2 regions of the Kurthia sp. Dielmo genome follow, and region 1 is predicted to be linked to the other one. Evidence: riboswitches for the same ligand, from Rfam matches in the RefSeq annotation. Region 1 holds a riboswitch; the other holds the start of a gene.

Evidence for each region. Region 1 has a riboswitch for FMN ahead of ribE (riboflavin synthase). Riboswitches for the same ligand answer to the same signal wherever they lie in the genome.
Region 2: another riboswitch for FMN. It lies ahead of KTHG_RS03685 (ECF transporter S component); the one in region 1 lies ahead of ribE (riboflavin synthase).

The regions. Positions count from the first base shown of each region.
Region 1 is NZ_HE578958.1:142,371-158,166, forward strand. Features, by position in the region: gene KTHG_RS09300 (NAD(P)H-dependent flavin oxidoreductase) at 275-1,198, shown strand; gene KTHG_RS21815 (hypothetical protein) at 1,514-1,744, shown strand; gene KTHG_RS09310 (zinc-binding dehydrogenase) at 1,783-2,379, shown strand; gene KTHG_RS22120 (DUF4017 family protein) at 2,565-2,762, opposite strand; gene KTHG_RS09320 (class I adenylate-forming enzyme family protein) at 2,778-4,274, opposite strand; gene KTHG_RS09325 (GNAT family N-acetyltransferase) at 4,381-4,884, shown strand; gene KTHG_RS09330 (lamin tail domain-containing metallophosphoesterase family protein) at 4,923-8,783, opposite strand; gene KTHG_RS09335 (LURP-one-related/scramblase family protein) at 8,936-9,424, opposite strand; gene KTHG_RS09340 (RNA 2'-phosphotransferase) at 9,449-9,994, opposite strand; gene KTHG_RS09345 (hypothetical protein) at 10,009-10,392, opposite strand; gene KTHG_RS09350 (hypothetical protein) at 10,774-11,061, opposite strand; gene KTHG_RS09355 (FusB/FusC family EF-G-binding protein) at 11,088-11,720, opposite strand; gene KTHG_RS09360 (hypothetical protein) at 11,893-12,264, opposite strand; gene ribH (6,7-dimethyl-8-ribityllumazine synthase) at 12,623-13,090, opposite strand; gene ribB (3,4-dihydroxy-2-butanone-4-phosphate synthase) at 13,083-13,703, opposite strand; gene ribE (riboflavin synthase) at 13,715-14,344, opposite strand; FMN riboswitch at 14,509-14,624, opposite strand; FMN riboswitch at 14,739-14,854, opposite strand; gene KTHG_RS09380 (hypothetical protein) at 15,147-15,350, shown strand; gene KTHG_RS21625 (methyl-accepting chemotaxis protein) at 15,779-15,796, shown strand, end outside.
Region 2 is NZ_HE578956.1:667,941-683,736, forward strand. Features, by position in the region: gene deoB (phosphopentomutase) at 1-161, shown strand, start outside; gene KTHG_RS03610 (pyrimidine-nucleoside phosphorylase) at 197-1,501, shown strand; gene KTHG_RS03615 (amidohydrolase) at 1,618-2,754, shown strand; gene KTHG_RS03620 (hypothetical protein) at 2,951-3,313, opposite strand; gene lysA (diaminopimelate decarboxylase) at 3,623-4,930, shown strand; gene KTHG_RS03630 (GNAT family N-acetyltransferase) at 5,030-5,401, shown strand; gene KTHG_RS03635 (DUF309 domain-containing protein) at 5,445-5,936, opposite strand; gene KTHG_RS03640 (segregation/condensation protein A) at 5,994-6,770, shown strand; gene scpB (SMC-Scp complex subunit ScpB) at 6,742-7,332, shown strand; gene KTHG_RS03650 (pseudouridine synthase) at 7,410-8,144, shown strand; gene resA (thiol-disulfide oxidoreductase ResA) at 8,241-8,768, shown strand; gene resB (cytochrome c biogenesis protein ResB) at 8,780-10,360, shown strand; gene ccsB (c-type cytochrome biogenesis protein CcsB) at 10,350-11,534, shown strand; gene KTHG_RS03670 (response regulator transcription factor) at 11,602-12,321, shown strand; gene KTHG_RS03675 (ATP-binding protein) at 12,311-14,101, shown strand; gene KTHG_RS22105 (GNAT family N-acetyltransferase) at 14,202-14,360, opposite strand; FMN riboswitch at 14,598-14,731, shown strand; gene KTHG_RS03685 (ECF transporter S component) at 14,907-15,491, shown strand; gene KTHG_RS03690 (hypothetical protein) at 15,546-15,764, shown strand.

The DNA of each region.
Region 1 (15,796 bases):
AACATATCAAAATAAAAAGAGGCTGGGACATACGTATAAAAACAACCTCTCCTATGGGCATAAGAAAAAAACGGAACCGCGCGGTGGCGCGGTTCCGTTTTTTCGTTGCGAACGCTAAAAAAGAAAATAACGTGTTTTGTCCCAACCTCTTTTTCATATTATCTATCTTTATTAAAATTCTACTATATCTTGTAAGGGATTGACGATCTAAGTATATTTTATAAAGTCATCGGGTAATAAGATTAGATAATCTATTTTAATGAGGTGAGCGCATATGTTAGACAAAGTAAAAATTATTCAAGCTCCTATGTCTGGGGTTACAACACCAAATTTTGTTGCTGCTTCATGTGAGGCAGGGGCTTTAGGTTTTATTGCCGGAGGATATGCTACAAAATCCGAATTAAAATTAGCTATTCAAGAGATACGTATGAAAACAGTCAAACCTTTTGGCGTTAATTTATTTGTACAAAATCCTCCTTTATTATCTAAAGAAGTATTCACAAATGCCTGCGAAGCTTTGCAATCTGATTATACTAAACTAAATCTTACTGCTTCCCCTAATTTACATTTTGAAAATCACTTCAATGAACAAATTCAAGCTGTCATAGAAGAAGATGTGAAAATTATTTCCTTTACTTTTGGTCTGCCAAATCAAACTATCATTGATAAATTAAAAAAACAGCATGTATTTTTAATTGGTACGGCTACAACCAAAAATGAAGCGCTAGCCATTGCGCACGCTGGCTTTGATGCGATTGTTTTACAAGGTAGTGAAGCAGGTGGGCATAGAGGTACTTTCCAAATGCCTTTTGATTATGTTCCTCTACATCAACTTATCAGAGAAACACGACCATTAGTAACACTTCCACTCATTGCTGCTGGCGGCTTAATGACAGCAACTCAAATTCAAGAAGTATTAAACATCGGTGCAGATACCGTACAAATAGGAACTGCACTACTTGTTGCTAAAGAATGTGAAATTCCAATCGCTTATAAACAAGCCATTTTGAATTCCACAGAGCATAGCACAACATTTATTACAGCGTATACAGGAAAACCAGCGCGTGGGCTACCTACCGCATTCACAAATCGTATAGCAGAAAACTGTATTGCACCTTACCCTTATCAATATTTACTAACGCGAGACATTTTAAAAGCAAATCAGACATTGAAAAATCCTGATTATTTTTTTATTTAATGGGTGAGCATAGCCATCAAGCAAGAGAAGGTAGCATCCAAGAAATTATTTCTTCTCTACAAATTTTATAGTAGCCACATCTCTATTGCCCGTAAACAGCTGGGACATTAGAGATGTTCTTTTTATTATACAGTCCTATTTCTATTTTGATAAAAATACCATAGCAAGTATACATACCGTATAACAATTCTTTTACTAACATTAAAAATCATTATTTTTTTATGAATTTACACTTAAAAAACCGTGATAATCATTGGTCTATTCTCGTCTCCATAACTCGTATACTGTATTAAAACTATGATGGAGGCGAAGTAGATGCAACAAACAATCGAAAAAATAACAACTACTAAAACAATGTGGCATATATTACCCTATATTTTACTACTGTATATTATTTCATATCTCGACCGTGTTAATTTAGGATTTGCGGCGCTTGAAATGAACTACAAGGAGAAATTGTCGAACTATATGAACCACTTGATGGCTTTGCAATTGGTGACAAGGTTATCGTTCGTTCAAGTGGTGGTGGCTATGCTACGCATATAGCAGCTAATAATAAAAATGTCTTTAAAATCCCTGAAGATATGCCACTGGACTTCGCAGGAAGCTTTTCAGCTACAGCCTCAACTGCTTATTGGGGCTTACATGGTGGTTTTTATCCACTAAAAGATGGCGATACAATTGCTATTGTTGGTGCCTCTGGTAGCGTTGGTAGCTTCTTAGTTCAACTTGCACAAGAATGGGATGTTAAGATCATTGCTGTAGCTAGTAAAAAAAATGAAGCGCGCTTAAAAGAGCTTGGCGCTGATATGTTCGTCGATTATCGTGACCCTGAAGCTATTGAGCAACATGGAAAAACGGCAGATTTCGTATTAGATGCTTCATTATTTAACGCTGGTGAGCATGCTGCATTAATATTAGCGAAAGAAAATGCGACCTATGTTGGCATGACGACTTTACCAGACAATTCATACCGCCCAGATGTAAAACGTGTTTTCCTATCACGTACACCAGCAATGACAAATGATATTGTCATTCCTTATTTATTTGATTTCTATGAAAAACATGGTTTAGCTGACCAAATTGCATACACACTTCCATTTACAGTTGATGGCGTAAAAGAGGCACATCGCTTACTTGAAGGTACACGTAATAGTGGGAAAATAATTTTTAAAGTTTAAACTTGCATATGTTTACTCAACCATCTTTTTCCGGTATACAACTGGAGAAAGGTGGTTTCTTTATTAATGTTCATGCTTTTTAAGCCAAATACTTTCTATTCCTATTAAAAAACACTTTCAAAGCATTTATCTCCTTGAAAGTGTCTCAATTTTTTTAAGATATTTTAGTAAAAACATGCTTTTTATTACAGTGCTTGTTTATTAGGCGCTTTTTTATATTGCCAATAATTGAAGCCTAATACAAGAAGTGACATAGGGATGGCGTATAGTTGTAAAACAAAAAACTTCCAAGACCATATTGAATATCCTTGAATTATTAGTAGTGCTAGCCCTATAACACAAATTAAAGCATACATCAAAATCGAAGCGAGCCATCCTTTCATTGCAAAACCTTCCTTCTATTGTCGTTCACGCAGTGCTTGCTTTAAAATTTTACCAGATGCATTGCGTGGTAAAATATCAATGCGCTCGTAACGGCGAGGCACTTTATAGGTTGCTAAAAATTCATTCGCAAAATTTCCTAATGTTTCGCCGTCAATGCCTTCATCACTTACATAATAGGCTTTCACAATCTCACCAAATTCAGGATGTGGCACACCTATGACAGCTGTTTCATGAACACCATCAATACGATTTAATAATTCCTCCGTTTCGCGAGGATAAACAATTTGTCCACCTGTAATAATAATGTCTTTCTTACGATCAACGAGCCATATAAAACCATTCTCATCGCGCTTCGCTAGGTCACCCGTACGCACCCACCCTTGTTGCAATACTGCTTGTGTCTCTAATGGATTATCAATATATCCTTGCATCACACCTTCACCAGCAACCCAAATTTCACCAATCTCATCCGTAGCCGCTTCTTCTCCAAGATTATTTACAATGCGCATTTCTGTACCAAACATCGCCCGCTTCCCAATACTTCCAGCTCCTTTATCATGCTCTTCAGGTAATAGAATGGAACCACTAGGTCCTGTTTCTGTCAAACCATATACACAAACTAACCGTTGTGTGCCAAGTGCCTCTGAAACGAGCTCCACTTCTGCTTTTGACATCGGTGCTCCGCCATACGCCCACCAAATCATCGTCGAAATATCTGTATAGCTTAGTTGCTCAGAACGAGCTAAGACATGATAGGTCAGCGGTGTGCCAAAGAAATGAGTTGTCCGCTCATGCTGGATCATTTCAAGCATCGAATCATTTGAATACTCTAGTGCTGTTACAACCGTAGCACCAACTAGTAATGCACCAAGGAAAAACATATGCAGCGGTGCCGAGTGACTCAATGATAATAAAACAAGTACCTTACTCTCAGGCTTTAACTCAAATTCAATTGCTGCCATATTAGCAACAGATAAAATATTACGATAGTTAAAAAGCACACCCTTTGGTTCACTTGTTGTACCAGATGTGTACATAATTGCTGCTAAATCATCCTCTTTTAGCGATAGTTCAAACGGTGTTTTTTCTTTATGATGAGACATTAAATAACGCATACTCAAAAAATTTCCTGCCTCATCTCCTGTTTTTAAACAAATGACATTATTAATCTCTCCCACAATTGGGTATAGTACATCATGAACGATAAGAGCTTTTGCTTTACTATGCGCCAAAATATGCTCGATTTCATATTTCGTTGAATGGGCACTGACTGGTATGACAATACCTCCAACGCGTTGAATCGCAAAATAACTTATCGCAAATTCAATTGAATTTGGCATTAACAGGACAACAGGATCACGATAGCCGATTTCTAATTCATGTAAACTATGTGCTAAATTTTCTACATAGCCGTTTAATTCGGCATACGTGAGGCGATGCTCCTCGCAGACAATCGCTTCACGCGTCGCAAATTTTCTTGCATTTCGTGCTAAAAGTTCCGAAGTATTCACAAATATCCTCTCCTTTTAAGCCGGTATGCTATTATTTACCCGAATATTCTATTAGTTATTCGATGTATTTCTCTGTATAATGAAGCCAATAAGGGGGTTGTTTAGAATGACTATTCGTTTAGCTACGGTAGGCGATGCACCTGAAATGCTCGCGCTACACCGAAAAATATTAGAAGAGCCATATTATTTTGTCACACGATTAGAGGAATTTAATCGTTCACTTGAGCAACAAATTTTGTGGATTGAAGATAAACAAACAAATGAACGAGAAGTTATTTTTGTCGCAGAAGAAAATGAAAAAGTGGTCGGCTGGTTGTATTTCCAATCACCACGCCGCGTACTACTCCAACATACCGGCACCTTTTTTATGATGGTTGATGAAGACTATCGCCAACAAGGAATCGGTTCAAAACTATTAAAGCAATTACTCAAATGGGCAAGAGAAAATCCATTAATTGAAAAAGTTTCACTTAGTGTATTTTCAATCAATGAACCAGCTATTGAACTGTATAAAAAAGCTGGCTTTGTCGTAGAAGGTCGTAAAGTAAAAGAGTTCAAAATTGACGATGATCAGTATATTGATGATATTTTGATGTATAAATTTGTCTAAAAAAAGGAGGCCTCGCTTGAAGCGAGAAACCTCCTTTTTTATTTCTTCTTATTTCCATTATGTTTGCCATTATCTTTAGGTGTTGTAAATGTCCATAATGGGGAGCGTGTTGTGCCTTCAAATTCATCCCGTACAACCGCATACCAACTGTAAGTAGACTTCATTTCCAACTTATCCCATAAAACATTTGCTGTTTCACCACTTTTAACATCATCTACATGCCCAATTGAGTCATTCGTATACACTTCTACAGATATTGCATCTGTTGATACTTCTTTTTCTTTCGGTGCAATGTCTGCATCTATCACAAATTCATCTTTTGCTGGATATTCTGTTGGGTCATAGAAATTATATTTATCTAAATAAGGTGAGTATGTTTTCATTTGAATTTGATTATTAATAGGATTCATCTGCATAAGGCGCATATATCCTTGTCCACCTTCTGGACCACCTTGATAATCTGCAAGCATTTGATGCACCCGTCTATCGGGTTTTCCATCTCCATCATCGTCTATGGCATCTGTTAACGTTTCTGCATCATGATAATGTCCTGATAATACAGCTAGTACATTTTTATTTGGTTTAACAACCTCTTCAAAAATATCATTTCCAATAGGACTACGCTGTCCAGATACAAGTAAGTATTCGTGGAAGTTTAAAATTGCCTTACGCTCTGGATATTTTGCGAGTATTTTATTCATCCAAGCGATATCTTCCTGTGTGATGCCCCATCCCATATACAGCATGATAAAATCCTGTCCCTTTTCGCTAATTAAATCATAATGCCCTCGATTATCTTTGTAGGATTCACCGTAAGACGCATTATCTTCAAATCGAGCAGCACCGAAATATCGACTATATTCACTATAATCCTCATCTTTATGATTTACATCATGATTCCCTGCTAATACACCATATGGCATATCAGCATCATCTAACGTGTTCATAAATTTATCTGCATTTAACCATTGATAAGGTTCATAAGATTTATCAACTAAATCACCTGTGTGAAACACATAACGTATATTCATAGCTTGACGATTATTCACAATCCATTTCGTCATCGTATCAAAAATTTGTGGATAGCTTTGAGAATAATACTGTGTATCACTCATCCACACAAAGGAATAATCAAATTGATTCGTTGATGCGATTTCATCCTGTACCATTACTTCAAGTTGATGATTTCGAATATATTCGTTCCCTTTTACAGTTGCATTAAGAGGAAAATTTTTCTCGTCATTAGCAATCTTCCATTGTTTTATTTCCCATTTTGATGTTTCATAATTCCATACATAGATTGATACTTTTCGTCCCAGAAGTGATTTCCCTTCCCAGTGAATATCAATTGAATCTTCTGCAGTAATGTTTCTATCCAAATTTACACTAAACCGATGATATGGATACTTTTCTGTGCTTTTCGTTGTTATATATTGTCCATCCGCTTTCGCAAGGGCCTCTACATTTTCAATTGTTTTTTCCTGTGCTGTAGTGATTGTCTCAGGCGGTTCCTTATCTGCATTATGTTCAAACGCCTCTACTCCTTCGTCCGTTGGTTTATATACATAGCCTCGCTTAAAATCTACTCGTAATCTATCTTTTGTTGGATCTGCTACCTCTACACTTAATTTTGCGGATTTTCCTCGTAATTCATGTGATAAATTTTCAGGTGCAAATGGGTGTTCTTCTACTGTGTTAAAATTGGTTTTCTTAGTAGCAACATTTCCTACAGCATCTGTCGCTTTAATAATTAATTGATGTTCTCCACTCTTTAATTTTGCAGAAGATGTATCGTATGGAAGCGTAATTTTTTCTCCATCTAATGTAGCTTCAGGAACTTCTGTACCAATATTAGCATCTTCTATTTCTGCATCAATCGTGATAAGCCCCTTATATAGTTCACCTTCATTTAACGAAGTTGTAATGATAGGCGATGTATTATCTACAAGCACAGTGGCTTTTTCATTGTCTTTATTATTTTTTGCTTCGAATACATGTTCTCCATCTTTTACTGCTGTCGTATCTAAACGGTAAGCTTTCCCACTAAATTGACTTTTTGGAATAGTAAAGTTGAAATCAACATCTGGTTCCATCCCTGAACTATCTCCTACTTTTATTTCTCTTTTTGGATCTGTATACTTCTCATCACGTAAAATCTCACCATCGGGCATAACTAAACGAATATTTTTAACTGTATAATCATCTCGATTTTCACCTGCTTCGCCAAATGGCGATACTTTGTCCCCCGCATGAATTGAAATGGTTGTGGTCTCTCCAAGATTAAAATATGAGGGATCCACTGGTACAGTAATCGTTGCGTATTCATTGATAGTATCATCATAAATACGTAATACTTCTCTACCAATTGTCACTGCATTTTTAAAGTATAAATTTGTTTGATTGACATCTAACGCAAAATAAGCTTGATTAGGCAATACTCGTTCTACTTTAGTTGTTACATCTTGTCCGTCAAATGATAGCGTCGTTGGTTCATTGTCTTTTGAATGAAATGCTTTTAATAGTACTTCCTTTGATAGGAGCGATTGATTTTCAACATTTAATGATAGCCCTTCTTTTTCTTTTGGTAATTGATTTATAATTGTACGTGTAGAAGTTTGTATTGGATTAAACCCATCTGTTGCAGCAATATAGTATTCTACTTTTTCTTTTTGAATTAAATCAACTGCATAAATTGTATGACTAAAATAACCATCTGCACCTCGTTTTAAATTTACAGAATGATAGTTACCATCATTCATCCGATAGTATAAACGTGCCGAGCGTAGTTGTCGCTCATCTCGTATATCAAATTTTAGCTGAATATCCTTCTGATCTGTTACTTCCGTCAATCCTGATATATCTTTTACAACCGGTGCTTTAGTATCTCCTGATAAATCGACTTTTTCAGTCGGAACTTGAAAATCACTTACTTTACCTGGATTTCCTTTCACTGTCTTTGCGCTATGCTTACGCATAACCAAACCTTCTTCTGGATATTGATACTGAATTCCCATATCCTTCGCAACATCATTTATCTCAGTTGGATCTTGTGTATTGTTTGTTAATTTTTCATTATAAGATGCAATAACAATGTCTTCATTTGCATTTGTAGAGATTGTCAATTGACGGTATTCTGAATTCGTCATGCCAGAATGATACACGCGCACTAAATGATTCTCATCCACATTAGAGTCATAATTTTTGTTAAAGTCCGCAAGTTTTTTATGATTATTTTTCCCATTCATAATCCAGTAAATCATCGTTTCACCTGGAGCTAATGGTAAATTACGATTTTCATTCTCATCTCCCCAAAATAAATCAGCTTTTGGCCCCTTTGTTGGATAACGATAATGAATTTTATAATCTTTTAAATCAATTGTTTGGTTTGAATTATTGTACACCTCAATAAATTCATAACCATCTGAACCGTCTACATTTGTTGAGTCAGGTACAACTTCTGTCAATAATAGCGGTGGTAAGTGTTTTGATTCGTATTTGGGTAATTCCACCGTAACATCTTGTGGTACCGTTTCCTCTATGATTTCACCATCTGTTGCTGAAATCATATATGTAAAATTTTCCTGCAATTCATATGGGGCTAGACTTGTATGATACTGCCCTTCCTTTAATTGCATCGGCTTTTCACTCCACGCTTCTGCTCCCTTCTGCGCTTTATATAATAGAGTCATTTTTTGAAGTGGAACATCTCCTTTAAAATCAGCTGTAATTGACAACTCTTTTTTAGCATCCGCAGTTGAAATTGCTTGATGTTTAATCATTAAATTTTTATTTATTTTAGCTTCTGACGCCGTTGCCACTCCGTAGATAGGTGAATAAGGTACGATTGTTGTAGCAAGTAATGTTGCGACAACTATGTTAGACATCCATGTTCTTTTCACATTAAAACACTCCTCTTATACTCAATTGCACTCTAGTATAAAGTTTATTCTTTAATACTTTATTCATTTTTTGTAAATTTTTATTAAAAAATCCATTTTAGAGCACAAAAATAGGAATCATATTATCTATGATTCCCACTTTCTATTTTTCACTATGAGCTTGCAGCTGCTGCTTCAGATGCTTTGACACAATCAATCGCAACAACTAATGAAATTAAAATCGTTTCAAATGCTTCATCGTTAATGGTTATTTCATACTGGTCGCCCCAACTCAACCACTTTTTATGCACATCTCCAATTAACTGGCCGTCGTGGTAGACAGAAAAATCCATGTCCCACCAATCACCGCGCACTTCGATTGCAGCATCTTCAATGGTATAACGACCTTTAAAAAAAGATAGTTCTTTTTTAATTGTTAAAATTTCACGTCCATCAACTTCTACAAAAAACTTCGGTAAAAAGCTAAATACTTTTTTCGTAATATGCGCTACTTCATTACGCTGTTTATCCAAAATCGTAAATGTTTTAGGTATTTGCATAAAGCTCCCTTCAACAAAGTATTGGTCCTGTTGTCCGGAATCGGTTACTGAAAACTTACCACTTAAGCTAAATATTTTTTGTTTCATATAGAGTTGTTTCATAATATAAACGCCTCCTTTCCTACACTATAGCATTATTTCCAAATTTTCAGGCATAATAGCGTCAACAAGCCAAATATCTTCATTTCCAAAATAGAATGGCTCCTTCACTTGCTGTGTATCAATACGAAATAATACAGGAGTTGCTGTACGACGTTCGGCTACAAGACGTGCCGTTTTAATATTTGTTGATAGATGCACATATTGACGTGACATAGGCTTAAGACCTTGTTGTACAATCTGTTCCGCTGCCTCTGGTGTTGTGCCATGATACAAATAACGCGGTGGTATAGCAATTTCTTTTCTAATTTTTTCCTTAAATGAATGCCCATAATACGCACGAATTCGTCCATCTTTTATTTCGTGCCGCTGTTTAGTAGCCTGTTTCATCATATTCTCAATATCTTGAATCGTTACAAAACGCCATTTATCCATTTGATGCAATGCTGCTAATAATTGTTCCAGTGACACCCATCCCCGATCATCTAGAACTAAGTTATATTTTTCTGGCATATGTCTAAGGACGAGCGATAATTCCCGACTCAATTTTTCATAAAAACGAGCTCCACTCATTTATATCCCCCTCACTATTCACTTAAAATAGGATGTATAATTTCTCCTACTTGAATTAAATCTTTCCGTTCAACATGAAAGCGTATAAATTTACAATGATTCTTCATGTGAAAATCTTCTATGTAATAGATATCTCCCTTAAAATTGACAATTTCACAAAAATGTTGTGTACCTATTGAAACATAACGATTAAAACGATACGTTTCTCCATCAGCTGTTACTTTTCCTGATAAAAATAATTTACAACAATATATTTCTCCAATCTCCATAAAACGAAAGTTGCGAAAACTCAATAGCATTGTATGATCAAAGCAAATTTCTTCTGTACATGTTTTTAAGTTTTTCAAAATAATTTTTCGAATGGAGATACCTTCTTCAATAAACTCGATTTTAAACAAACTATCATTCCTTTTTCACTCAAAATTACTTATCCAAACATCCCTATATTATTCATTTTATGTGATTTGTTTGTAAATTAGAATAAGTAATTAGGATTAGGTTATAGTACTAAATAACTTTTTCAATATAGGAATATATTAATAATAAGCCTTTTTATTTAAAAACTTACACTCTCTATTGACAACACTATATTCCCTGTTCCTTTATTCATAATCGTGATTTTTATTTCATATTTTCACGTTTATATAACGGTCTATTTAATTTAGAAATCTAGCATAAGAAAAACCGGAACCGCGTCACAGCACGATTCCGGTTTTTCTTATGCTCAAAGGAGCGGTTGTTGTTACTCGTATCTCAAAGCCTCTTCTTATGTTAATGACTCATAAAACTGCCCAAATAAATGTCACAACGACCCATGCAGCAAAGAAAATACCGCCTAGTATCATTAGCCATTTATAGCGTACATTATAATAAAATCGTAGTGCAAATCGAATACATTCAATTAAAAATAAAAATAATGCACCAAAGAAAATATATTTTGCGGTACTGACATCAATCACAACAGTCTCCTTTGAGATCGCAACCATTGCGATAAAAAGAGTTAAGCAGATAAGCGAGACAAATGTAATTGTCGCACGAATATGCAACCATGTAGTATTTTCTTTCATAAAAACTTCCTACTTTCTGCTATAGACTATACTAAATTACGCGCAACAAAGTCTTCTAGCACCTTATAATCGGTCACATGTGCATTGCATTTTTCAGGATCATCACAAATATAATTACTATAAGATGTGTACCGATCTTCATTTCCTTTTACCGTTGCCGTAAATAAATGAACTGGTCCATGCTGATTACAAATTGCACAAATGCCTTTCGTATAATATTGTGGCTGCGATATACCACGCAACGCTATAAATGTGCCATCTTTTTCAATGACAATATATTGGCGATGTGTTCCTTGATCTGCCCATGATAAGTAACTAATACCGTGCCAATCAATGGTTTCAAGTTTCGGCAATTTTAATTTTTTATCTTTACGAAATAGTTTTTGCAGTCCTTTTTCAGAAATTGCTTTAAATGGAATCGTATAAATTTTTAAGCTCTCAATAAAAAGCTCAGCATCCGTACGATCAGAAATTTGGGTAACAGCACGCAAAATTTCTTCTGTCGCTACAGGGAGTTTTTCTTTTAGTTCAGCAACTGCAATACCTTTTACTGCACTTAGTATTTCCGGGTCTTTTGATAACGATTTCGAGTTTAAAATTTTATTTACTTGTTGCTCAATCAAGCGTACATTAGCTACTGTTAAAATTGGATTTATCATCATTATTCCTCCGTTTGTCTAGGCAATTGGTTTATGGTCCAAAGCCGAACGGAATTGGACCGCATTAGCCCACTTGAGAGCAGGCATGTATTGTACAAGCCATGTCAGATTCCTCCTACACTTTCATTAGCCTCATTATAGCACAAAAAAGAGTGGCCAAAGCCACCCTCCATTAGTCATTTGTCCAGTCATCATCGCTCATAAATGACTCGGCTAAACTTTGTTTTTCTCGTACAAACTCATGAATGGTCCGTAAAAACATATCCATGAGGCGTGGACCTAATATATCATTAAACCACAAGTAGATTTCATAATCATCGGTGCCATATGGCGTCGCATTAATAAAAAACGTTGTATCACGCTCCTTATTATGTACGATGTCGATATCAAACTGTGTAATTTCAAAATGCTCCGCTCGGATACCTAAACTCGTTAAATCAATTTCAACTTCTGTCGACCACGTATCGTACTTGTCCCCGGTTTCTCGGTTCATCAAGCAAACTTCCGTATTCTCTAGTAAATGTTGTAATGAATAATATTCCATATGACTACCTCCAATTCATTTGATATTGTTTTCATTATACATGATGGAAATTTTTTTACATAATAGAACACTTCAATATGTCTCTAGTCTTGTCTTTAGAGCTCTTTCCTTTATTTTCTTTCATATAATAATTCTTCACAGCAAACCTATTACTAGCTTTTATTTTTTATTCGCTTAATAAGTCCTAAGAGATTTTAAAGGAATACAAAGAAGACAAAAACGGACATTCATATTACAATGCCCGTTTTTTTGTGTTTCTTCTATATATATTATATAGTCAATTTTCTAAACTTAGATTATTGCATCCATTCTTTTGACGTATATCTATAATTAGCTATTAAACGTTAAAAGAATTATATTATTTTAATAATGTTGTTAAGTTTGCCATTTCAATTGCAGATATTGCCGCATCATATCCCTTATTACCAGCTTTTGTGCCCGAACGTTCAATTGCTTGTTCAATCGACTCTGTTGTCACAATACCAAAAATAACGGGTATACCAGTTTGTAATCCAACTTGCGCAATACCTTTTGCTGCTTCATTACATACATAATCATAATGTGTTGTAGAGCCACGAATAACCGTACCTAAGCCAATTACTGCATCATACTCGCCTTTTTCTGCTAATTTTTTTGCAATAAACGGCACTTCAAATGCTCCTGGCACCCATACCGTGTCAATATCTTTATCTTCAACACCATGACGTAAAAGCCCGTCCATTGCCCCATCAACTAATTTTGAATTAATAAATTCGTTGAAACGACCAACAACGATTCCGATTTTTAACCCTGTACCTACTAATTGTGCTTCGATTGTTTTACCCATGTGTAACCAGCTCCTTTTGTTGTTTTACATATTCGACTAATTGCTCAATAGAAATTAATGGACAGTTCATCATTCTTGAAATGCGTTCAAGCTCTGGCAGGCGTGCCATATGACCGTCTGCACTCATGATTTCACAAATAATGCCGGCTTCCTTCACACCTGCAAGCTTCGCTAATTCAACGGCTGCTTCAGTATGACCACGGCGTTCTAACACTCCGCCATCTTTTGCAATGAGCGGAAAAATATGGCCAGGACGACGGAAATCTGTTGGCTCATCACTACCAATCATTTTTTCAATTGTTAATGCACGTTCAAATGCACTAATCCCTGTTTCGGTTTCTTTATAATCAATACTTACTGTAAAAGCAGTACCATGATTGTCTGTATTATTCGTAACCATTGGTGTAAGTTTTAGTTTTTGTGCAATCGATGTCGAAATTGGCGTACAAATCAAGCCTTTACCGTATGTAGCCATCGCATTGATTGTATCTGGAGTCACATATTCTGCCAATGCAACAAAATCGCCTTCATTTTCACGATCCTCATCATCAACAACAATAATCATTTTCCCTTTTAGTAATTGTTCAAGTGCCTCATCAATTGTATGTAGCATGTCGTTCCCTCCTAATAGCCATGATGCGCTAAAAAATCGCGTGTTAATGGCTTCTGTTTAGCTGTCAGTTTTTCGACGTATTTTGCAATTACATCATTTTCAACATTAACGATAGCACCTTCTCGCTTTTTGCTAAAAATCGTTTCCGCATAGGTGTGAGGAATAAGTGATACCGTAATTCCGTTTTCACGAACATCAAAAATCGTTAGACTTGTACCATCAATTGTAATCGAGCCCTTTGGAATACAGTAATGTGTCAGTTCAGCATCCATTCGTAAATCAATATAAACGGCATTTGATACTGTACGTTTCTTCGCAATGGTTGCGATACCATCAACATGACCCGAGACAATATGACCACCAAATCGACCATTTGCCTGCATGGCACGTTCTAAGTTAACACCATCACCCGATGCTAGCTTTGCAAGACTTGTTGCATGAAAGGTTTCCGGCATGACATCTGCTGTAAAGGCTATTGATGTGAAAGCTGTCACCGTTAGACATACACCATTGACTGCAATACTATCGCCAATACGCACATCCTCTAACACTTTCTTTGCCGAAATCGTTAATGCTAATGCTTGTTGCTGTCTAGAAATTTTTTGCACGTTCCCAACTTCTTCAATAATTCCTGTAAACATGGCTCATTCTCCTTTCTAAACCAAATAAATTGGTTTTATCGGATAAATGAATAGAGGGGTACTACGAACAAACTTTTGGGCATTTAAAAAAGGAACCTCACGTAATAGCGGGGTTCCTTGATTTATGCGTCGACAAACAAGCGTACAATTGTACACTTTTTCTGCGCATTCTTCTCTCATCCAGACTATACTGTCGGCCCTGGAGTTTCACCAGATCCTGCTCGAAAGCTCGCGGGCTATAACCGCCGATTGGGAATTGCACCCTACCCCGAAGAATTGCTATGTAGTTTTAAAATTAAAAAATCCCGTCTGGTATTCTAACCAAGCGGGGTTTACATTTTACGATGCTCAAATAAACCATAGTGAAACGCTGCTGCGCACCATCGTCATGCATCGATTCCTTCTCTCATCCAGACTATACTGTCGGCTCCGGAATTTCACCGAATCCTGCTCGAAAGCTCGCGGGCTATAACCGCCGATTGGGAATTGCACCCTACCCCGAAGGAAGTTATTCATTTATGGGATTGATTGTAGCACTAATTTTTTCATTTGACTACTAAAAATAAAAATTCAGAAAATTAAGGTCTTGTTTTCAGTGTTAAAAACTTGCTTTTCCCTTTATTATTTAAATCTTTTTGACCTATAAAACAACATATTTTATTTTTGTGAAATACATTTTTTTATTATTTAAATCGCATTTAATTAGCCTTAAGAATCATTTTTAATAAATAAAAATGAGTTTAAAGTTTTACAATAGTGAGATATTTAAGTTTAAAAGACTATCTAGTCAGGAGGAATTTTTATGACATTAAAAAAATATTTAAATATTGGTTCAATTGGAACTATCATTTTAGCTCTTATTTTAGCTATTTTTGGTAGTATCTTTGTAAAAAATAATATAGAAATGCGAAACATATTACTTAATAAAGCAGAAATTGAAGTGCTCGAAACATCGCTAGAATCTGAAAATGAATACTTATCTTCTCAAATACGCTTATATGTGTAAACAGGAAATAAACAATTTAACGATAAGTATGAAAAAGCCCTAGAAGCAAATTTATTTGGTAAAGTTGAAAAAGAACTTAGTAAATTAAATGTACCTACTACAATTACTTCTCAGCTGACAACCATCCAATAAAAATCAAATGAATTAGCGGATATTGAAATTCAAGCTTCTGATTTTCACACGAAAGGTGATCAAAAACAAGCTTCTACATTATTATTTTCAAATGAATACGAGCAAAAATTCACAGAATCGAAGGTTTATTTAAAACCTTTGAAAGTGACTTGGCTAGGTTTATTCAAGAAAAATCTTCAAAGGCTGAAACAACCTCTTTCACTAGCTTAATGATTATGGGTATATTTATTATATATATTCTCTTTATTTTAGGAACATTCATCCTGCTTAGAAATAAAATGAAACCATTATTTAAAATGACAAATCAAGCACAG
Region 2 (15,796 bases), on a different contig from region 1:
GTGAATATGTGCCATTAATCGCATATTCAAAACGCTTCGTTAATGGCGGAAAAGCATTACCAAAAATGAATACTTTCGCGTCACTTGGCGCAACGGTAGCGGATAACTTCGACGTCTCGCTACCACAGTACGGTGACAGTTTCTTAAATGACCTAAACTAACTTGATTTTAACTTGATGAAATGAGGGATTATACGATGCGCATGGTAGATATTATTGAAAAGAAACGCGACGGACATGAATTAACAACAGAAGAAATTCGCTTCTTTATTGAAGGTTATACAAATGGTACAATTCCAGATTATCAAGTGAGTAGCTTAGCAATGGCCATTTACTTCCAAGATATGTCGGACCGCGAACGTGCTGATTTAACAATGGCAATGGTTGAATCAGGTGACCAAATTGATTTGTCTGCCATTGATGGTGTAAAAGTTGATAAGCACTCGACAGGTGGTGTGGGCGATACAACAACGCTTGTACTTGGCCCATTAGTAGCGGCTACAGGTGTTCCGGTAGCGAAGATGAGTGGTCGTGGCCTAGGTCATACAGGTGGTACAATCGATAAGTTAGAAGCAATTGAAGGCTTCCATGTGGAATTAACGACAGAGCAGTTTGCGAAACAAGTAAATGACATTAAAGTAGCTGTTATCGGACAATCAGGTAATTTAACACCGGCTGATAAAAAACTGTATGCATTACGTGACGTAACAGGCACTGTTTCAAGTATTCCGTTAATCGCGAGCTCAATTATGAGTAAAAAAATTGCTGCTGGTTCTGACGCAATCGTGTTAGACGTTAAAACAGGTGACGGTGCGTTTATGAAAACGAAGGAAGACTCGATTAAATTAGCGAAAGCGATGGTGAAAATCGGGAATGCAGTCGGTCGTAAAACAATGGCCATCATTTCAGATATGGACCAGCCACTTGGCGCAGCAATCGGTAATGCGCTTGAAGTAAAAGAGGCGATTGAAACATTACAAGGCAATGGCCCAGAGGACTTAACAGAGCTATGCTTAACACTTGGCTCTCAAATGGTTGTTGTAGCAGGGCATGCCACAACGCTTGAAGAAGCACGTGAACAGCTAAAAGAAGTGATTGCAAACGGTAAGGCGCTAGACGTGTTTAAGCAATTTGTTAAGGCACAAGGCGGCAATCCTGCAGTAGCAGATGATCCATCACTATTACCACAGGCGAAATACAAAGTAGAAGTTCCAGCAAAACAAGCAGGCTTCATCGGTCATATTGTGGCGGATGAAATCGGGACAGCGGCGATGCTACTTGGTGCAGGACGTGCAACAAAAGAATCTGAAATCGATTTAGCTGTTGGGTTAATGCTACACAAAAAAGTGGGTGACGCCGTAGAAGAGGGCGACTCACTTGTAACAATCTACGCGAACCGCGAAGATGTACAAGAAGTTATCGAAAAAATCTATGCGAATATTTCAATTGTCGATACCAAACCAGCCATTCCAGCATTAATTGAAGAAGTGATTACCGAGTAATCGGCAAAAAAGCGCTAGGACATGTTCCTGGCGCTTTTTTTGATTACTTGAATATTGACAAGCATGTCGTTCGAGCATACGATGAAACACAAGAAGATAGAAAGAAGGAACAAATGATGGATTTACAACAAAAATTAGTGGCATATCGTCGAGAGCTACATGAGCATCCAGAGTTGTCATTTCATGAGTACGAAACGACAAAGCGTTTAACAAATTGGCTAACAGAAGCGGGCATTGACATTATTGATTTTGGTTTAGAAACGGGCGTCGTTGCAGAAATTAAAGGGGCACAAGCGGGGCCGTTAATCGCCTTACGTGCTGACATTGATGCATTACCGATTACGGAGCAATCTGGCGTAACATTCACATCAAAAAATGAGGGCATCATGCATGCATGTGGACATGATTTTCACGCGACATCGATTCTTGGGGCTGCACTCTTATTAAAAGAGCGTGTAGCTGAGTTAAAAGGTACGGTGCGCATTATTTTCCAACCAGCAGAAGAAGTAGCGCAGGGCGCAGATTACGTAGTGAAAAAAGGTGTACTACAAAATGTTGCCGCGATTTTTGGTATGCATAATAAACCGGAATTACCAGTAGGTACGATTGGTGTAAAATCAGGTTCATTAATGGCGAGTGTGGACCGTTTTGAATTAGATATAGTAGGCATTGGTGGTCATGCGGGTATTCCAAATGACACCATTGACCCCATCGTCATTGCTTCGCAAATTGTTGCTGGCTTCCAATCAATTGTGAGCCGTAACTTAAGTCCATTTAGTAATACCGTTGTATCGGTCACAAAATTCCAAGCCGGTAATACGTGGAATGTCATTCCGGAAAAAGCTGAATTAGAAGGAACGGTACGCTCATTCCAAGAAGTAGACCGTGAAACAACGGGTAAACGTATGCGCGCGCTTGCAGAAGGCATTGCCGCAAGTTACGGTGCGAAAGCGGATTTCCGGTGGTTCCCGTACTTACCAGTTGTAGATAATGCCGTGCGCTTTGAAACAGTTGCACGTGAGGCGGCAGAAGCGATTGGCTATGCAGCAGTAGAAGCCATTCCAAATCCTGCGGGCGAAGATTTTGCCTTTTATCAACAAACGATTCCAGGCTTTTTCGTCTGGATGGGCGTCGATGGACCACACGGCTGGCATCATCCCGCATTCCGTTTAACAGAAGATGCTTTAAGCGTTGCGGCTAATTATTTCTCAGAGCTTGCAGTACGTGTATTAGCGCAGTGGCAAGAAGCATAATCTTTTCAGCATGTTCACGAGTGAACATGCTTTTTTGTTGTGAAAAATTAAAACTCGTCAAAAGCCGAGAAAGCGTCTTTTCGATACGACATATTTTTGAATATGTGCCAGCACTACGTCGATAGGCCTGGATATTGCGTAATCATTTGCTTGAATAGCGAGTAGACGCAAATAAATACGATAAAGCTGGCGATAGTTAATATAATTTAGCACGCAGTATTGACAAAAACGGCTCAAAAACATCCGCTAGAGGTCGATTTTCACCCCGTTTCACGTTGTTTGGGGCTTTTTTTGACCAGAAATCAACGAATGAATTTACAAAATGGCGCATTTTAGCGCGTGTAAAATAAATGACAGAGAGCAAGCTAGTTGCACGAGTTCGTCGCTTAAAACAACCCGGTAGAGCATCGGAAACGACCTTTTTTAACCCATTTTGCATGAAAACAGGCTTTTTTATAAGCGCAAAAATAATAATGATATGCGCAAAAATAGTGAATAAAAATTTTGCTTGACTGCTTTCTGCAAGATAATTAATAGCGCAAGCTTTTTTATTATGCATATCGGCATTGTTTGGCACTTATTTTTAACTATGTCGTAGCCAAAAGACGCTTCCTGAGCTTATCAAGTATTTCTGATAAAGGATTTTCAATGAAGCATATGTGTAAGGAAAGGGTGAATTTTTTTCACTTGCTAGCAAAGGACGTTTTAAAAATACGCACTAATAGAAGAAACGACCAATTTTCTTTCATTTATACAGTGTTCTACATAAAAATTCGAAAAAATTAGAATTACGCCTTTTTTTATGTTAAAGTTCTGAGTATAATAATTTTTACGAATATTTCAACAATGTGGTTAGGGGAGAATGAATATGCATTTATATGGAACACAAACCGTAACATCAGAAGGTCATTTAGCGATTGGTGGCGTCGATACGGTTGAATTAGCAAAAGAATACGGCACACCAGCATTCATTTACGATATTGCGCTTTTCCGCGAGCGTGCACGAGGTTTTGTGGAGACATTTAAAAAAGAAAACGTCAAAGCGCAAGTTGCCTATGCATCAAAAGCTTTTTCAGCTGTAGCTATTTACCAAGTAGCACAACAGGAAGGCTTATCTGTCGATGTCGTATCAGGCGGTGAATTATTCACAGCGCTAAAAGCAGGCTTCCCAACAGAAAAGATTCATTTCCATGGCAATAATAAAAGTGTTGAAGAATTAACGTATGCGCTTGATTCAAAAATCGGCTGTATCGTGATTGATAACTTTTATGAAATTGAGCTATTAAAACAATTAACACGCGAGCGCCAACAAAAAATGGCAGTCTTAATTCGTGTGACACCAGGTGTCGAGGCACATACACACGATTTCATCACAACAGGACAAGCCGATTCGAAATTTGGCTTTGATTTATCAAATGGTCAAGCAGATGAAGCATTCAAAGCATTATACGAAGATGAGTATTTACAATTAAAAGGCATGCACTGTCATATCGGCTCACAAATTTTTGAAACAGAAGCATTTAGCTTAGCAGCGGAAAAGGTTGTGGATAAAATGGCTGAATGGAAGCAACAATACGCGTTCGAAGCGACGGTATTAAATTTAGGAGGCGGCTTTGGTATCCGTTATACAGCAGAAGATGCACCGCTTGAACCAGCCGTTTACGTGGATGATATGATTAAAGCCGTGAAAAAAGAAGCGGAGGCCTTTGGTATTGAGCTACCAGAAATTTGGATTGAGCCAGGCCGTTCACTAGTCGGTGATGCGGGCACGACACTTTACACAGTAGGCTCTCATAAAACGGTGCCAGATGTACGTGAATACATCGCGGTTGATGGTGGTATGAGTGATAATATTCGTCCAGCACTTTATGAGGCAAAATATGAGGGTGCGATTGCGAATAATATGAATGCCGCATTAACGACAAATTATACAGTAGCAGGTAAATTATGTGAATCGGGCGATAAAATTATTGAAGATATTAAGTTACCAGAAGTACAAACAGGTGATATTTTGGCGACTTTCTGTACAGGAGCTTATGGCTATTCAATGGCTTCAAACTACAATCGCGTAGGACGTCCGGCAGTTGTGTTCGTCGAAAATGGCAACCATCAGCTTGCAGTGAAACGTGAAAGCTATGAGGATATGGCTCAATTAGATATTGAATTAAAATGGTAGTGGTTTCCTAATTTTTGGAAAAAATGTTGCGTCGTTCGATTTTTTCGTGTAGGATAGTCAAAGTGAAGTTTGAGGCGAAAAAAGAAGAGGGATAAAAACATGTTATATCGTTATAAAAAAGCATTCGAAAAAATAGCGATGGGGCTACTTTCTTTCATGCCAGAAGAGAAAAATCTCAAGGTATTGCAGCAAACGATTCGTATATATGAAAACGAAGATGACTGGCAGCTTTACTTATGGAAATGCGAGGAAGATTATATCGGCTTAGTAGGCGTTGAGAAACAACCAGAGCACTGGGTTGTGCGCCACATTACAGTTGATCCGTCTCACCGCGGGGAAGGGATTGGGCGCCAAATGCTTGAAGCCGTAGCGGCAGAGGAAGCATGTGGCGAGTTAGTTCCTTGTCAAATTGTTCAGCGTTATTATGATAATGTTGCGACAAAAATTGCAAAAGAGAATGCCCATCTTTAACAACATAGAAAAAGAGGTCTCCGACTAGTGGAGGCCTCTTTTTTTAGTGCGGGTGCTTCGCAGCTAAACGCTTAGCGCGCTGTAAAATCACGTCGTCACGATTGCGGAGCTTATGCTTATCACGAATGAAGTCTTCCGATAAGTCAGGAAGTGGCGCTGCGGCAACTTGTGCTTGTAATTTCGCATCTACAATAGAAATTGCAAAGGGCTTAAATGGCGCCTGCTGCTGTACTTGCTGCTCGATATGTGTCAGCTGCGCTAACAGCGTCGCCATATCAATGCCAGTGTAATAGCTGCTTGTCGGATGGAGGCGAAGATGGCGTGATGCTTTAGCAAGAATCGTCTGTGCACCGCGGTAATTGCCCCGTCGCCAGTGATACATGCCAGTGGCCAGTTGGATAAAGCCGACAAGTTCATGATCGCGCACACCTGGCGCCACCTCTTTCCAGTGCTCTTCTAACACTTCATGACATTCAAAATAATCACGATTACGATTGAAATAACTTAAAAATAACACGAAAGAACGTTTGTACATTTTGCTTCCTTTCCTCTATACTTTAGATTGAATCTATTTTTTGTCAGGATGATGTGTATGTCTTACGAGGTAAAACTGGACGCTTTTGAAGGTCCTCTGGATTTATTATTACATTTAATTCACCGCTTGGAAATTGATATATATGATATACCAATGAAACAGATTACTGCTCAGTATATGGAGCATTTACGAGCGATGCAAGTACTAGAGCTAAATGAGGCGAGCGAATACTTAGTGATGGCCGCAACATTGCTTGAAATCAAAAGTAAAATGCTACTACCGATTCATGAAGGAGAGCTTGATGATATCGAGCTAGATGTCGATGAAGTCGATCCACGTGATGAATTAGTTGCCCGCTTAGTCGAATACCGTAAATTTAAAGAGGCGGCGTTCCAGTTAAAAGAACGCGAGGAAGAGCGCGTGCAAATGTATACGCGTCCGCCAACTGATTTGTCGCAATATATGGAGGAAGAGCAGTTACAGCTTGAGCTATCGGTCAATGTCTATGATATGGTAGCAGCCTTCCAAAAAATGCTGAAGCGAAAAAAAATGCGTGCACCACTCGCAACGCGTGTCGCAAAACAAGGGTTAACCGTAAAACAACAAATGCGTACCGTTATCGATGCATTGCGTACGATGCAGGGGCGCGCAGAATTTCATGAGCTTTTTCCATCGGATGACCGCGAAACGCTTGTTGTGACGTTTTTATCGCTATTAGAATTAATGAAGCGTCAAATCGTTTCGGTAGAGCAACAACAAAACTTTGAGCAATTATTTGTTCAATTACGAGAGGAAGACATCGACGATGAACAATTTGACAACATTGATGAGTAAAATAGAAAGCTTATTGTTCGTTATTGGTGAGGATGGGCTGACATTACATCAGCTTGCCCAGTTAACAGATAGTGAGCCGACGGAACTACAAGAGGCATTAAGTGAATTAAAAGCACGCTATGATCACGACGAAGCGCGTGGCATTATGTTAAAAGAACTTGCAGGTACGTATCAGCTCATTTCAAAACCGGCGAACGCAGAGGTAATTGAGAAGCTTGTGGAAAACCCACCGGCACAGAGTCTATCCCAGGCGGCACTTGAGGTATTAGCAATTGTGGCGTATAAGCAGCCGATTACACGTGTAGAGATTGAAGATTTACGCGGCGTAAAATGTGAGCGTCCACTGCATACATTGAATCAAAAGCTATTAATTCAAGAAGTGGGCCGCGTAGAAGGAACAGGTCGTGCCATTTTATACGGCACAACGACTGAGTTTTTAAACTATTTTGGCTTAAATCGTATTGAAGATTTACCACCGCTTGAAGTGGAAGAATTTGATATAGAAGAAGAGCAAGACTTATTTATGTCAAAATTCCAAGAAGCTTTTGCGCAAACAAAATAGCTTTTTTATGAAAAGTCTTGTAAAGTAGTACAAGCAATACAATACCGTCGGGAGACGATTGAGAGGATTTTTTAATAATGGAACGTTTACAAAAAGTAATTGCGCATGCAGGTATCGCATCGCGCCGTAAAGCAGAACAATTAATTTTAGATGGTCAAGTGAAGGTCAACGGTAAAGTTGTCCGCGAGCTAGGCACGAAAGTAACACCAACTGACCGAGTTGAAGTTGATAATGTGAAAATTGAACAAGAAGACAAAGTATACTTCTTATTATATAAACCACGTAATACAATCTCAGCTGTAACAGATGACCGTGGTCGTGATACAGTTGTTGATTTATTCAAACAAGTGAATGAACGTATTTTCCCAGTAGGACGTCTTGATTTCGATACGACTGGCGCGCTTATTTTAACAAATGATGGCGAATTCGCTAATGTGTTAACACATCCAAAATACAATGTGGAAAAAACATATATCGCGACAATCAATGGTTTAATTAAACGTGAAGAGATTCGTAAATTAGAGCGTGGTGTGATGCTAGAAGACGGGAAAACAGCACCGGCTAAAGTACGCGTGATTTCATCAGATGCGAAAAAAGGAAAATCAATCGTGTCATTAACTATTCATGAAGGCCGTAACCGTCAAGTACGTCGTATGTTCGAGGCAGTCGGCTACCGCGTGAGCAAGTTAAAACGTGAACAATTTGGCTTCCTAACAACATATGGCTTAAACGCTGGTGACTGGCGTGAATTAACACCGCATGAAGTAAAACAACTTCGTGCACTTGCGCAAACAGGTAAAATCGGTAAATAATAAAACGAGCGGATAAAGTCGAAATGTCGATTTTATCCGCTTTTCTTCATTTTTTGTACATAATTGAACGTTATGATAGTCAGGGAGGGATAGAGGATGAAGAAAAAGCGTGCATGGGTACGTGGCAGCATCATCGCGATTTTAGTGGTGGCCATTATTTATACGGTCTATAGTGCGGCAACAAAAGAGGAGCGTGCAGTACTACAAGTCGGCGATACGGCGCCGAATTTTACACTACAAGATGTTGATGGGAAGCAGCATACATTGACAGATTATAAAGGCCAAGGTGTTGTACTTAATTTCTGGGGTACGTGGTGTGAGCCCTGTAAAAAGGAAATGCCGGTATTTGATAAACAATACCAAACGTTTAAAGATAAAGGCGTCAACCTACTGGCTATTAATGTTGCGGAGTCAGACTATGCAGTGAAAACATTTATGAAGCAATACGGGATGACGTTTCCGGTAGCGATTGATACGTCAAAAAGTGTGTTGCGGGCGTATAATATCGACCCGCTTCCAACGACGATGCTTATTGATGAACATGGGAAAATCGTTAAAATTATTACCGGTGAAATGACCGATGAAGAGATTAAAAATAATATGAAGAGGATTCAGCCGAACTAGAGGTGGAAGACATGAAGTGTGATTGTGGGCATACGAATCCGCACGGCGCACAGCTTTGTGAGCGTTGCGGCAAGCCCTTAACGACAGAGCTTGATATGCGCTATGACGGCGCAGTAATTCGTTCAAAAACGAAAAAGAAAACGCTCATTGATAAAATATGGGCGCTCTTTGCCAATGTGAAATTTGGGGTGCTGTTAATTGTGTTGACATTGATTGCGGCGTCACTCGGTACCATTTTGCCGCAAGTATTGTTTGTCGATACTTCAACGTTTGCATCTCCAAAAGAAGCCTATACCCAAACATATGGTGTCTTTGGGACGATTTATTATACGATTGGCTTTGCGGACTTATACAATTCCTGGTGGTTCCAAACGCTCGTGTTAGCGCTTGCGGCATCGATTGTCATTGCAAGTATTGACCGTGGGGTGCCATTATTTAAAGCATTGTTTAATCAGCGTGTTACAAAGCACGATAACTTTTTAAAACGCCAGCGCTTTACGCTAAAGGTACCACGTGAACAACTAACGCTAGAAGAAGCGGCCCGCGTATTAACAACGAAGCGCTACCGCGTTCGATTAGAGGATAACGCGCTATTAGCCGAAAAAGGCCGTTTTGCACGTTTCGGCCCGTATATTAATCATGTCGGGCTACTGATCTTTTTAAGCGGTGTCATGCTTCGCCTCGTACCAGGCTTTTATGTCGATGAGGAGCTATGGGTACGCGAAGGAGATACGACGGCGATACCAGGTGCCGCGGGGTATTTCGTGGAAAATAAAGCGTTTATATTAGAAACGTATGACGGTGAACGTGTTGAAAATGCCGTGAATTCCGTTGCGAAAAAATACGAAACGAAGGCGGTCATTTATAAAGGGGATACGCTTGCGGGTGATACTGCAAATCTTCAGGAGTTAAAGCAGGCATCCATTCAGGTCAATCATCCAGCGAAGTTTGATGGCTATGCGCTGTATCAAATGGATTATCGCCTCGATGAATTAAAAACGATGACCTTTCAATTAACGGAAAAAAAATCAGGTAAATCTCTTGGCGACGTAACGATTGATTTAGCCAATCCGCAGCAGCGCTATGCATTAAAAAATGGCGCACGTGTCGAACTTGCGGGCTATTACCCAGACTTTGATGGCTTTGATGCAGATGGTGCCCCACAAACCAAATCGCCAAATCCAAATAACCCGGCCTTTTTATTTAACATGTATACAGCCGAAACAAAGCAAGGTGAAACGAGCTTTGTGCAAATTCAAAAGACGAGCGAGCCTTTAGGGGAAACGGCGTATAAAATGGTCTTTAAATCAGCAGATACGCGGGATATTACAGGTCTTAAAGTACGTAAGGATGTGACCATGCCCATTTTAATTGTTGGGGGGATCATCTTTATGCTGGGCGTTATCATTGGCTCTTATATGAGTCATCGTCGCATTTGGATAAAGCAGACACCAGAAGCCTATTTACTCGCAGCGCATGCGAATAAAGCAGGTTATGCATTTAAAAAAGAGCTTGCCGATATAACTGAAAAATTAGCGCTGCCTTCATTTGATGACAAGCGCGAAAAGGAAGGCGATAACGATGCTTCTTAGTATTAGTAGTACATTATTATTCACAGCGTTTATTTGTTATTTAGTCGCAACATTGTTGTTTGGCGGTGCTGTTCATGGGAAGAAAGAGCAGGAGAAGCGTTCTCATTTGCGCTTTTCAAAAGCCGCCATTGTTGTAAGTATCATTGGCTTTACCGCAAATGTTGGCTATTTTGTGACGCGCTGGCTTTATACAGGGCATGCCCCTGTTAGTAATATGTTTGAATTTACGACGGCTTTTGGCATGTGTGTCGTCGGGGCCTTTTTAATTTTATATGCGTTGTACCGCGTGCCATCGCTTGGATTAATTGCCTTACCGGTTGCGATTATTATTATCGCCTATGCAAGTATGTTTCCGCGCGAGGTAGCACCGCTTATTCCGGCACTGAAAAGCTACTGGCTAACGATTCATGTGTTAACGACCGTGATTGGTGAAGCCATATTAGCGATTAGCGCCTTTAGTGGTCTGATTTATTTACTAAAGGTGATTGATGTATCCAAACGTTCGATGGAGCGCTTTTGGCTAGAATTTATCTTGTATACGCTCGTTGTGGTGATCGGCTTTGTGGCGATTACAAGCTATTTCAATGCGACAGGATACGAGGCAAGCTATACATATGTTGATAAGGAGGGCGAAAGTGCTGCGATTACGTATCATACGCCAGCGCTTATTGGCATGCATCAATACGACGCACAAACAACAGAGGCATTCGAGCCACTTGTTGAAGTACCAGCATGGATTAATGCGAAAAAATTAACGACGGTCATTTGGTCATTGCTTGCTGGGACCGTTCTATATGGTGCGCTACGCATACTTTTACGCAAACGACTCGCTGCGGTATTGCAGCCGTTCGTTCAAAAAACGACATTACCCCTACTTGATGAAATAAGTTATCGCTCAGTATTAATCGGTTTTCCGGTCTTTACACTCGGCGCATTAATTTTTGCGATGATTTGGGCACAGGAAGCCTGGAGTCGTATGTGGGGATGGGACCCGAAAGAAGTATGGGCGCTCATTACGTGGCTCTATTATGCCGCCTTTTTACATGTACGCCTATCGCGTGGTTGGGAAGGGAAACGCTCAGCTTGGCTAGCGGTTTTAGGCTTTGCGATTATTATGTTTAACTTAATTGCGGTTAACTTAATTATTGCAGGGCTGCATTCCTATGCCGAGTAGATGATTTTCTTTTCATTTTGAAAGGGTAATTGTACAATAGAAGTAACGCAATCTAGGAGGGATCAGCTTGGAAGAGCAAATTAGAATTTTAGTCGTGGACGATGAGGATAGAATCCGTCGTTTATTGAAAATGTATTTAGAACGAGAAGGATATGAGGTGGACGAAGGTGAAAACGGTGTGCAAGCTGTTGAAATGGCTTCAGCCCGTGATTATCATGCCATCGTGTTAGATATTATGATGCCAGAAATGAATGGCTTAGAGGCGTGTGCCGCAATCCGCGAAACACAAACAACGCCAATCGTTTTACTGACAGCTAAAGGGGAAGAAGCAAACCGTGTCGAAGGCTTTGAAACAGGCGCTGACGATTACATTGTGAAACCATTTAGCCCACGTGAAGTCGTGTTACGTATTAAAGCGATTTTACGCCGTTCTGCTACAACATCGCCAATTTCAACAACGGCTTCATCAAAAGATTTAGTCGTTTTTAAACATTTAACTATCGACCATGATGCGCACCGCGTGACAGCAGATGGTACCGAAGTAAACTTAACACCGAAAGAGTATGAGCTACTATACTTCTTAGCGAAAGCACCGGACAAGGTATTTGATCGTGAGCAACTGTTAAAAGAAGTATGGCATTATGATTTCTTCGGCGATCTTCGTACAGTAGATACGCATGTGAAACGTTTACGTGAGAAATTAAATCGCGTATCTGAAAGTGCAGCGAAGATGATTGTTACAGTATGGGGCGTTGGCTATAAATTTGAGGTTGTAGATGAAGATTAACGTTTGGAATAGTATTGTCGGGAAGCTATGGGGAACCATATTGCTTCTCGTTTCATTTGTACTGTTTGTTTTTACAGTACTGATGCTTGAATTTCTAAACAACTACCATACACAGCAAGCTGAAAAAAACTTAAAGCAAGAGGCGGCCGTCGTCGCGCGTATTATGGACGACCACCACTATTCCGTAAAAGAAACAAAAAGTATTTTATCGGATATTATTAGTGACGAAACGAATGCACTCGTTGCTGAAAAACAAGGTGATGTCGTCATTTCACTACAGTCTGGTGAAAATCGACAAGCCATTCGAGATGAAATTACACAGTCGGCGAAGTTAAATAAGGCATTTACATCAAAGACACCGGTTATTAAAGAAATGATGCTGCCATCGTCGACTGAAAAAAATAAAAAAGAATCGTATATTGTGATGGCGTATCCAATTGAAACGACATCGGCTGAGCATGGCGTCATTTATATTTATCAAAGTCCAGATGCCATTCACCGTACGACCGAGCAGACGACAAAAATTGTTTTCTTAGCAGCAGCGATTGCGCTCGTTTTGACGACGCTATTTACGTTCTTCCTATCATCGCGTATTACACGTCCGCTACGAAAAATGCGTGAAGCGGCGTTTGATTTAGCGAAGGGGAAATTTGATACGAAGGTGCCCGTTTTTCAAAACGATGAGATTGGGCAGCTTGGCACAGCCTTTAACCAAATGGGTCGTCAGCTAAAACATCATGTTGAAGTCATTAATCAGGAGAAAGAACAACTCTCAAGCATTTTGACATCAATGACCGATGCGGTAATTACGTTTAATAAGGACCGTACTGTGTTATTAAGCAATCCACCAGCGGAGCTATTGCTACAAGATTGGTTCCTAAATAAAGGCAGCGATAGTGAAAAGCCACTACCAATTGAAATCTATCATATGCTTGACCATGTGCTTGAACTTGAGGAGCAGTTAGAAGAGGAGCTTGAAATTGATAGCGTGTATTACATCATTTCGATTAGTCCTCTTTATAGTGCGAGCAATAAGGTACGTGGCGCGGTAGCGGTCATTCGTGATCAAACAGAAGAGCATCGCCTTGAAAAACTGCGCTCCGATTTTATTGCCAATGTATCGCATGAGCTACGAACACCGATTTCGATGTTACAAGGCTATGCAGAGGCAATCGTTGATGACATCGTGCAAGATGAGCAAGAGCAAAAGGAAATCATCCGTATTATTTACGATGAATCACAGCGCATGGGCCGTCTTGTAAATGATTTACTGGACTTAGCACGTATGGAATCAGGGAATATTACATTATATGAAGATGTTTTCCCAATCAATCCAACCTTTGAGCGTATTACGCAAAAATTTGTGCAGCGTGGTCGTGAAAAAAATATTGATGTATCGTTTGAATCTGCGTTTACGAATGAGGCGACGCTACTTGTCGACCAAGACCGCATTGAGCAGGTGCTGACGAATTTAATCGATAATGCTATTCGCCACACGCCAAATGGTGGGCATGTGAAGGTGCTTGTTGACCAACAAGTGAATTTTGCGCGTATTCGCGTGCAAGATGACGGGGCAGGAATTCCAAAAGAGGACTTACCGTATGTTTTTGAGCGCTTTTATAAGGCGGATAAAGCACGTACACGCGGCAAGGCGGGCACAGGACTTGGGCTTGCCATTGCGCGTAATATTGTCGAAGCACATAAAGGTCGTATTTTAGTTGAAAGTACGGTCGATGTAGGCACGACATTTATATTCTATTTACCATTAGAACAAATATAAAAACACGAGTAGCGACAAAATCGCTACCCGTGTTTTTTTATAATTTTTTTTAAAATGCTCAGAGCCAGTCTGTGGGAAATGTCGCCGTACATACACTTCCTTAAAGCCGAGCCAGCGCTTCCGCTTCTATTAAAAGCGTTTCACCATATCCTTTTTTGCGGTAATGTTCATCAACGATTAAATAATCAATTAGCATCCACTGACCGAAAATCTCGCCCGCAAGCCCGGCAATGAGCTGTTCGTTGTCGCAAATCGTAATTGTAAAGTCACGCTGCGTGCCTCGGTCGAGATAGCATCATTATGTGCGCAGTTTTTGGTGAATGTTCTCGCACATCGTGTCATTTCTTTTGATTGAAATAAACGGGTTTATTCAATTACCTCGCGCAAGGTATACCCGAAAGTTTAAGTCTTAAAAAAATTATCTCGAATTTAAAGTAGTTGCACTTTACAAATTCCAAGTTGTTATGTATGATAAAAGTGTAAAAATAATAATATGATTCATCTTCGGGGCAGGGTGTAATTCCCGACCGGCGGTAAATAAACAGTATTGTTTAAAGCCCGCGAGCCGTAAAACGCTGATTCAGTGAGACTCTGGAGCCGACAGTATAGTCTGGATGGGAGAAGGTGAAGGTACAGCACTTAAACGAGCAATTTTGCTCATTAGGTCGCTTATTTGACGATGCCTTATTCTCCCTTATGTTGCGACTGCACATAAGGGTTTTCTTTTATAAATGGCAACTACAAGTAAGTAAGCTGCATCTTTCCTTTTTGTGAAGTGAATCGCACAGAAGGAGTGCTTTGACAAATGAAAAACACGAAATTACAAAAGATGACAGCCGTTGGGATGCTGTCAGCAATCGCAGCATTACTCATGCTGTTCCAATTCCCACTACCACCGTTTCCAGCCTTTTTGCAAATTGATTTTAGTGACGTGCCAGCATTGCTTGCAACCGTTACATTAGGACCCGTAGCCGGTATTGGCGTTGCGTTCTTTAAAAATGTCATCAATTGGTTTATGCAAGGAAGCCCAACAGGTGTACCAGTCGGACATATCGCAAACTTTGTAACAACGTTATTATTCATCATGCCAGTGTACTTCATCCAACGTCGTATGAAATCGAGAAAGGGCTTAACATTCGGTTTAGTGACAGGAACAGTAACAATGGCAGTAGGCATGAGCTTACTAAATTACTTCGTATTTATGCCGATGTACAACTATTTCCTAAACATGCCTGTTGATACAGGTGCTGTTTTAGTGAAATCAATCGCAATTGGGATTTTACCATTTAATATTTTAAAAGGTGTTATCCTAACGGTTGTTGTCATGGTATTATTTAAAGTGTTACACACATGGATTGAAAAACAACAACGCTTGCACTTAAGTAAATAATCAAAAAGAGAGTCGTTACTACGGCTCTCTTTTTTACATAATGGGGGAATTCGCTTGGTAACCGGTATACGCTATAGTTTACTAGTGGGACTTATTCTTTTTATTGTTGTTGATGTGTTTTTAGAAAAACCGCTTATTACTCAATCGATTGAATGGATCGTCTTTGTTGTGCTGCTCTTTTTAGCAGTAGAGGCATGGATAAAGCATTATCGTTTCATTACCATTGCCTTCATGGTGTTAGCGCTAGCACTTTTCTTTTTAAAATTAGTGTAACGAAAAACGAGGCTGGGACAAAACACGTCATT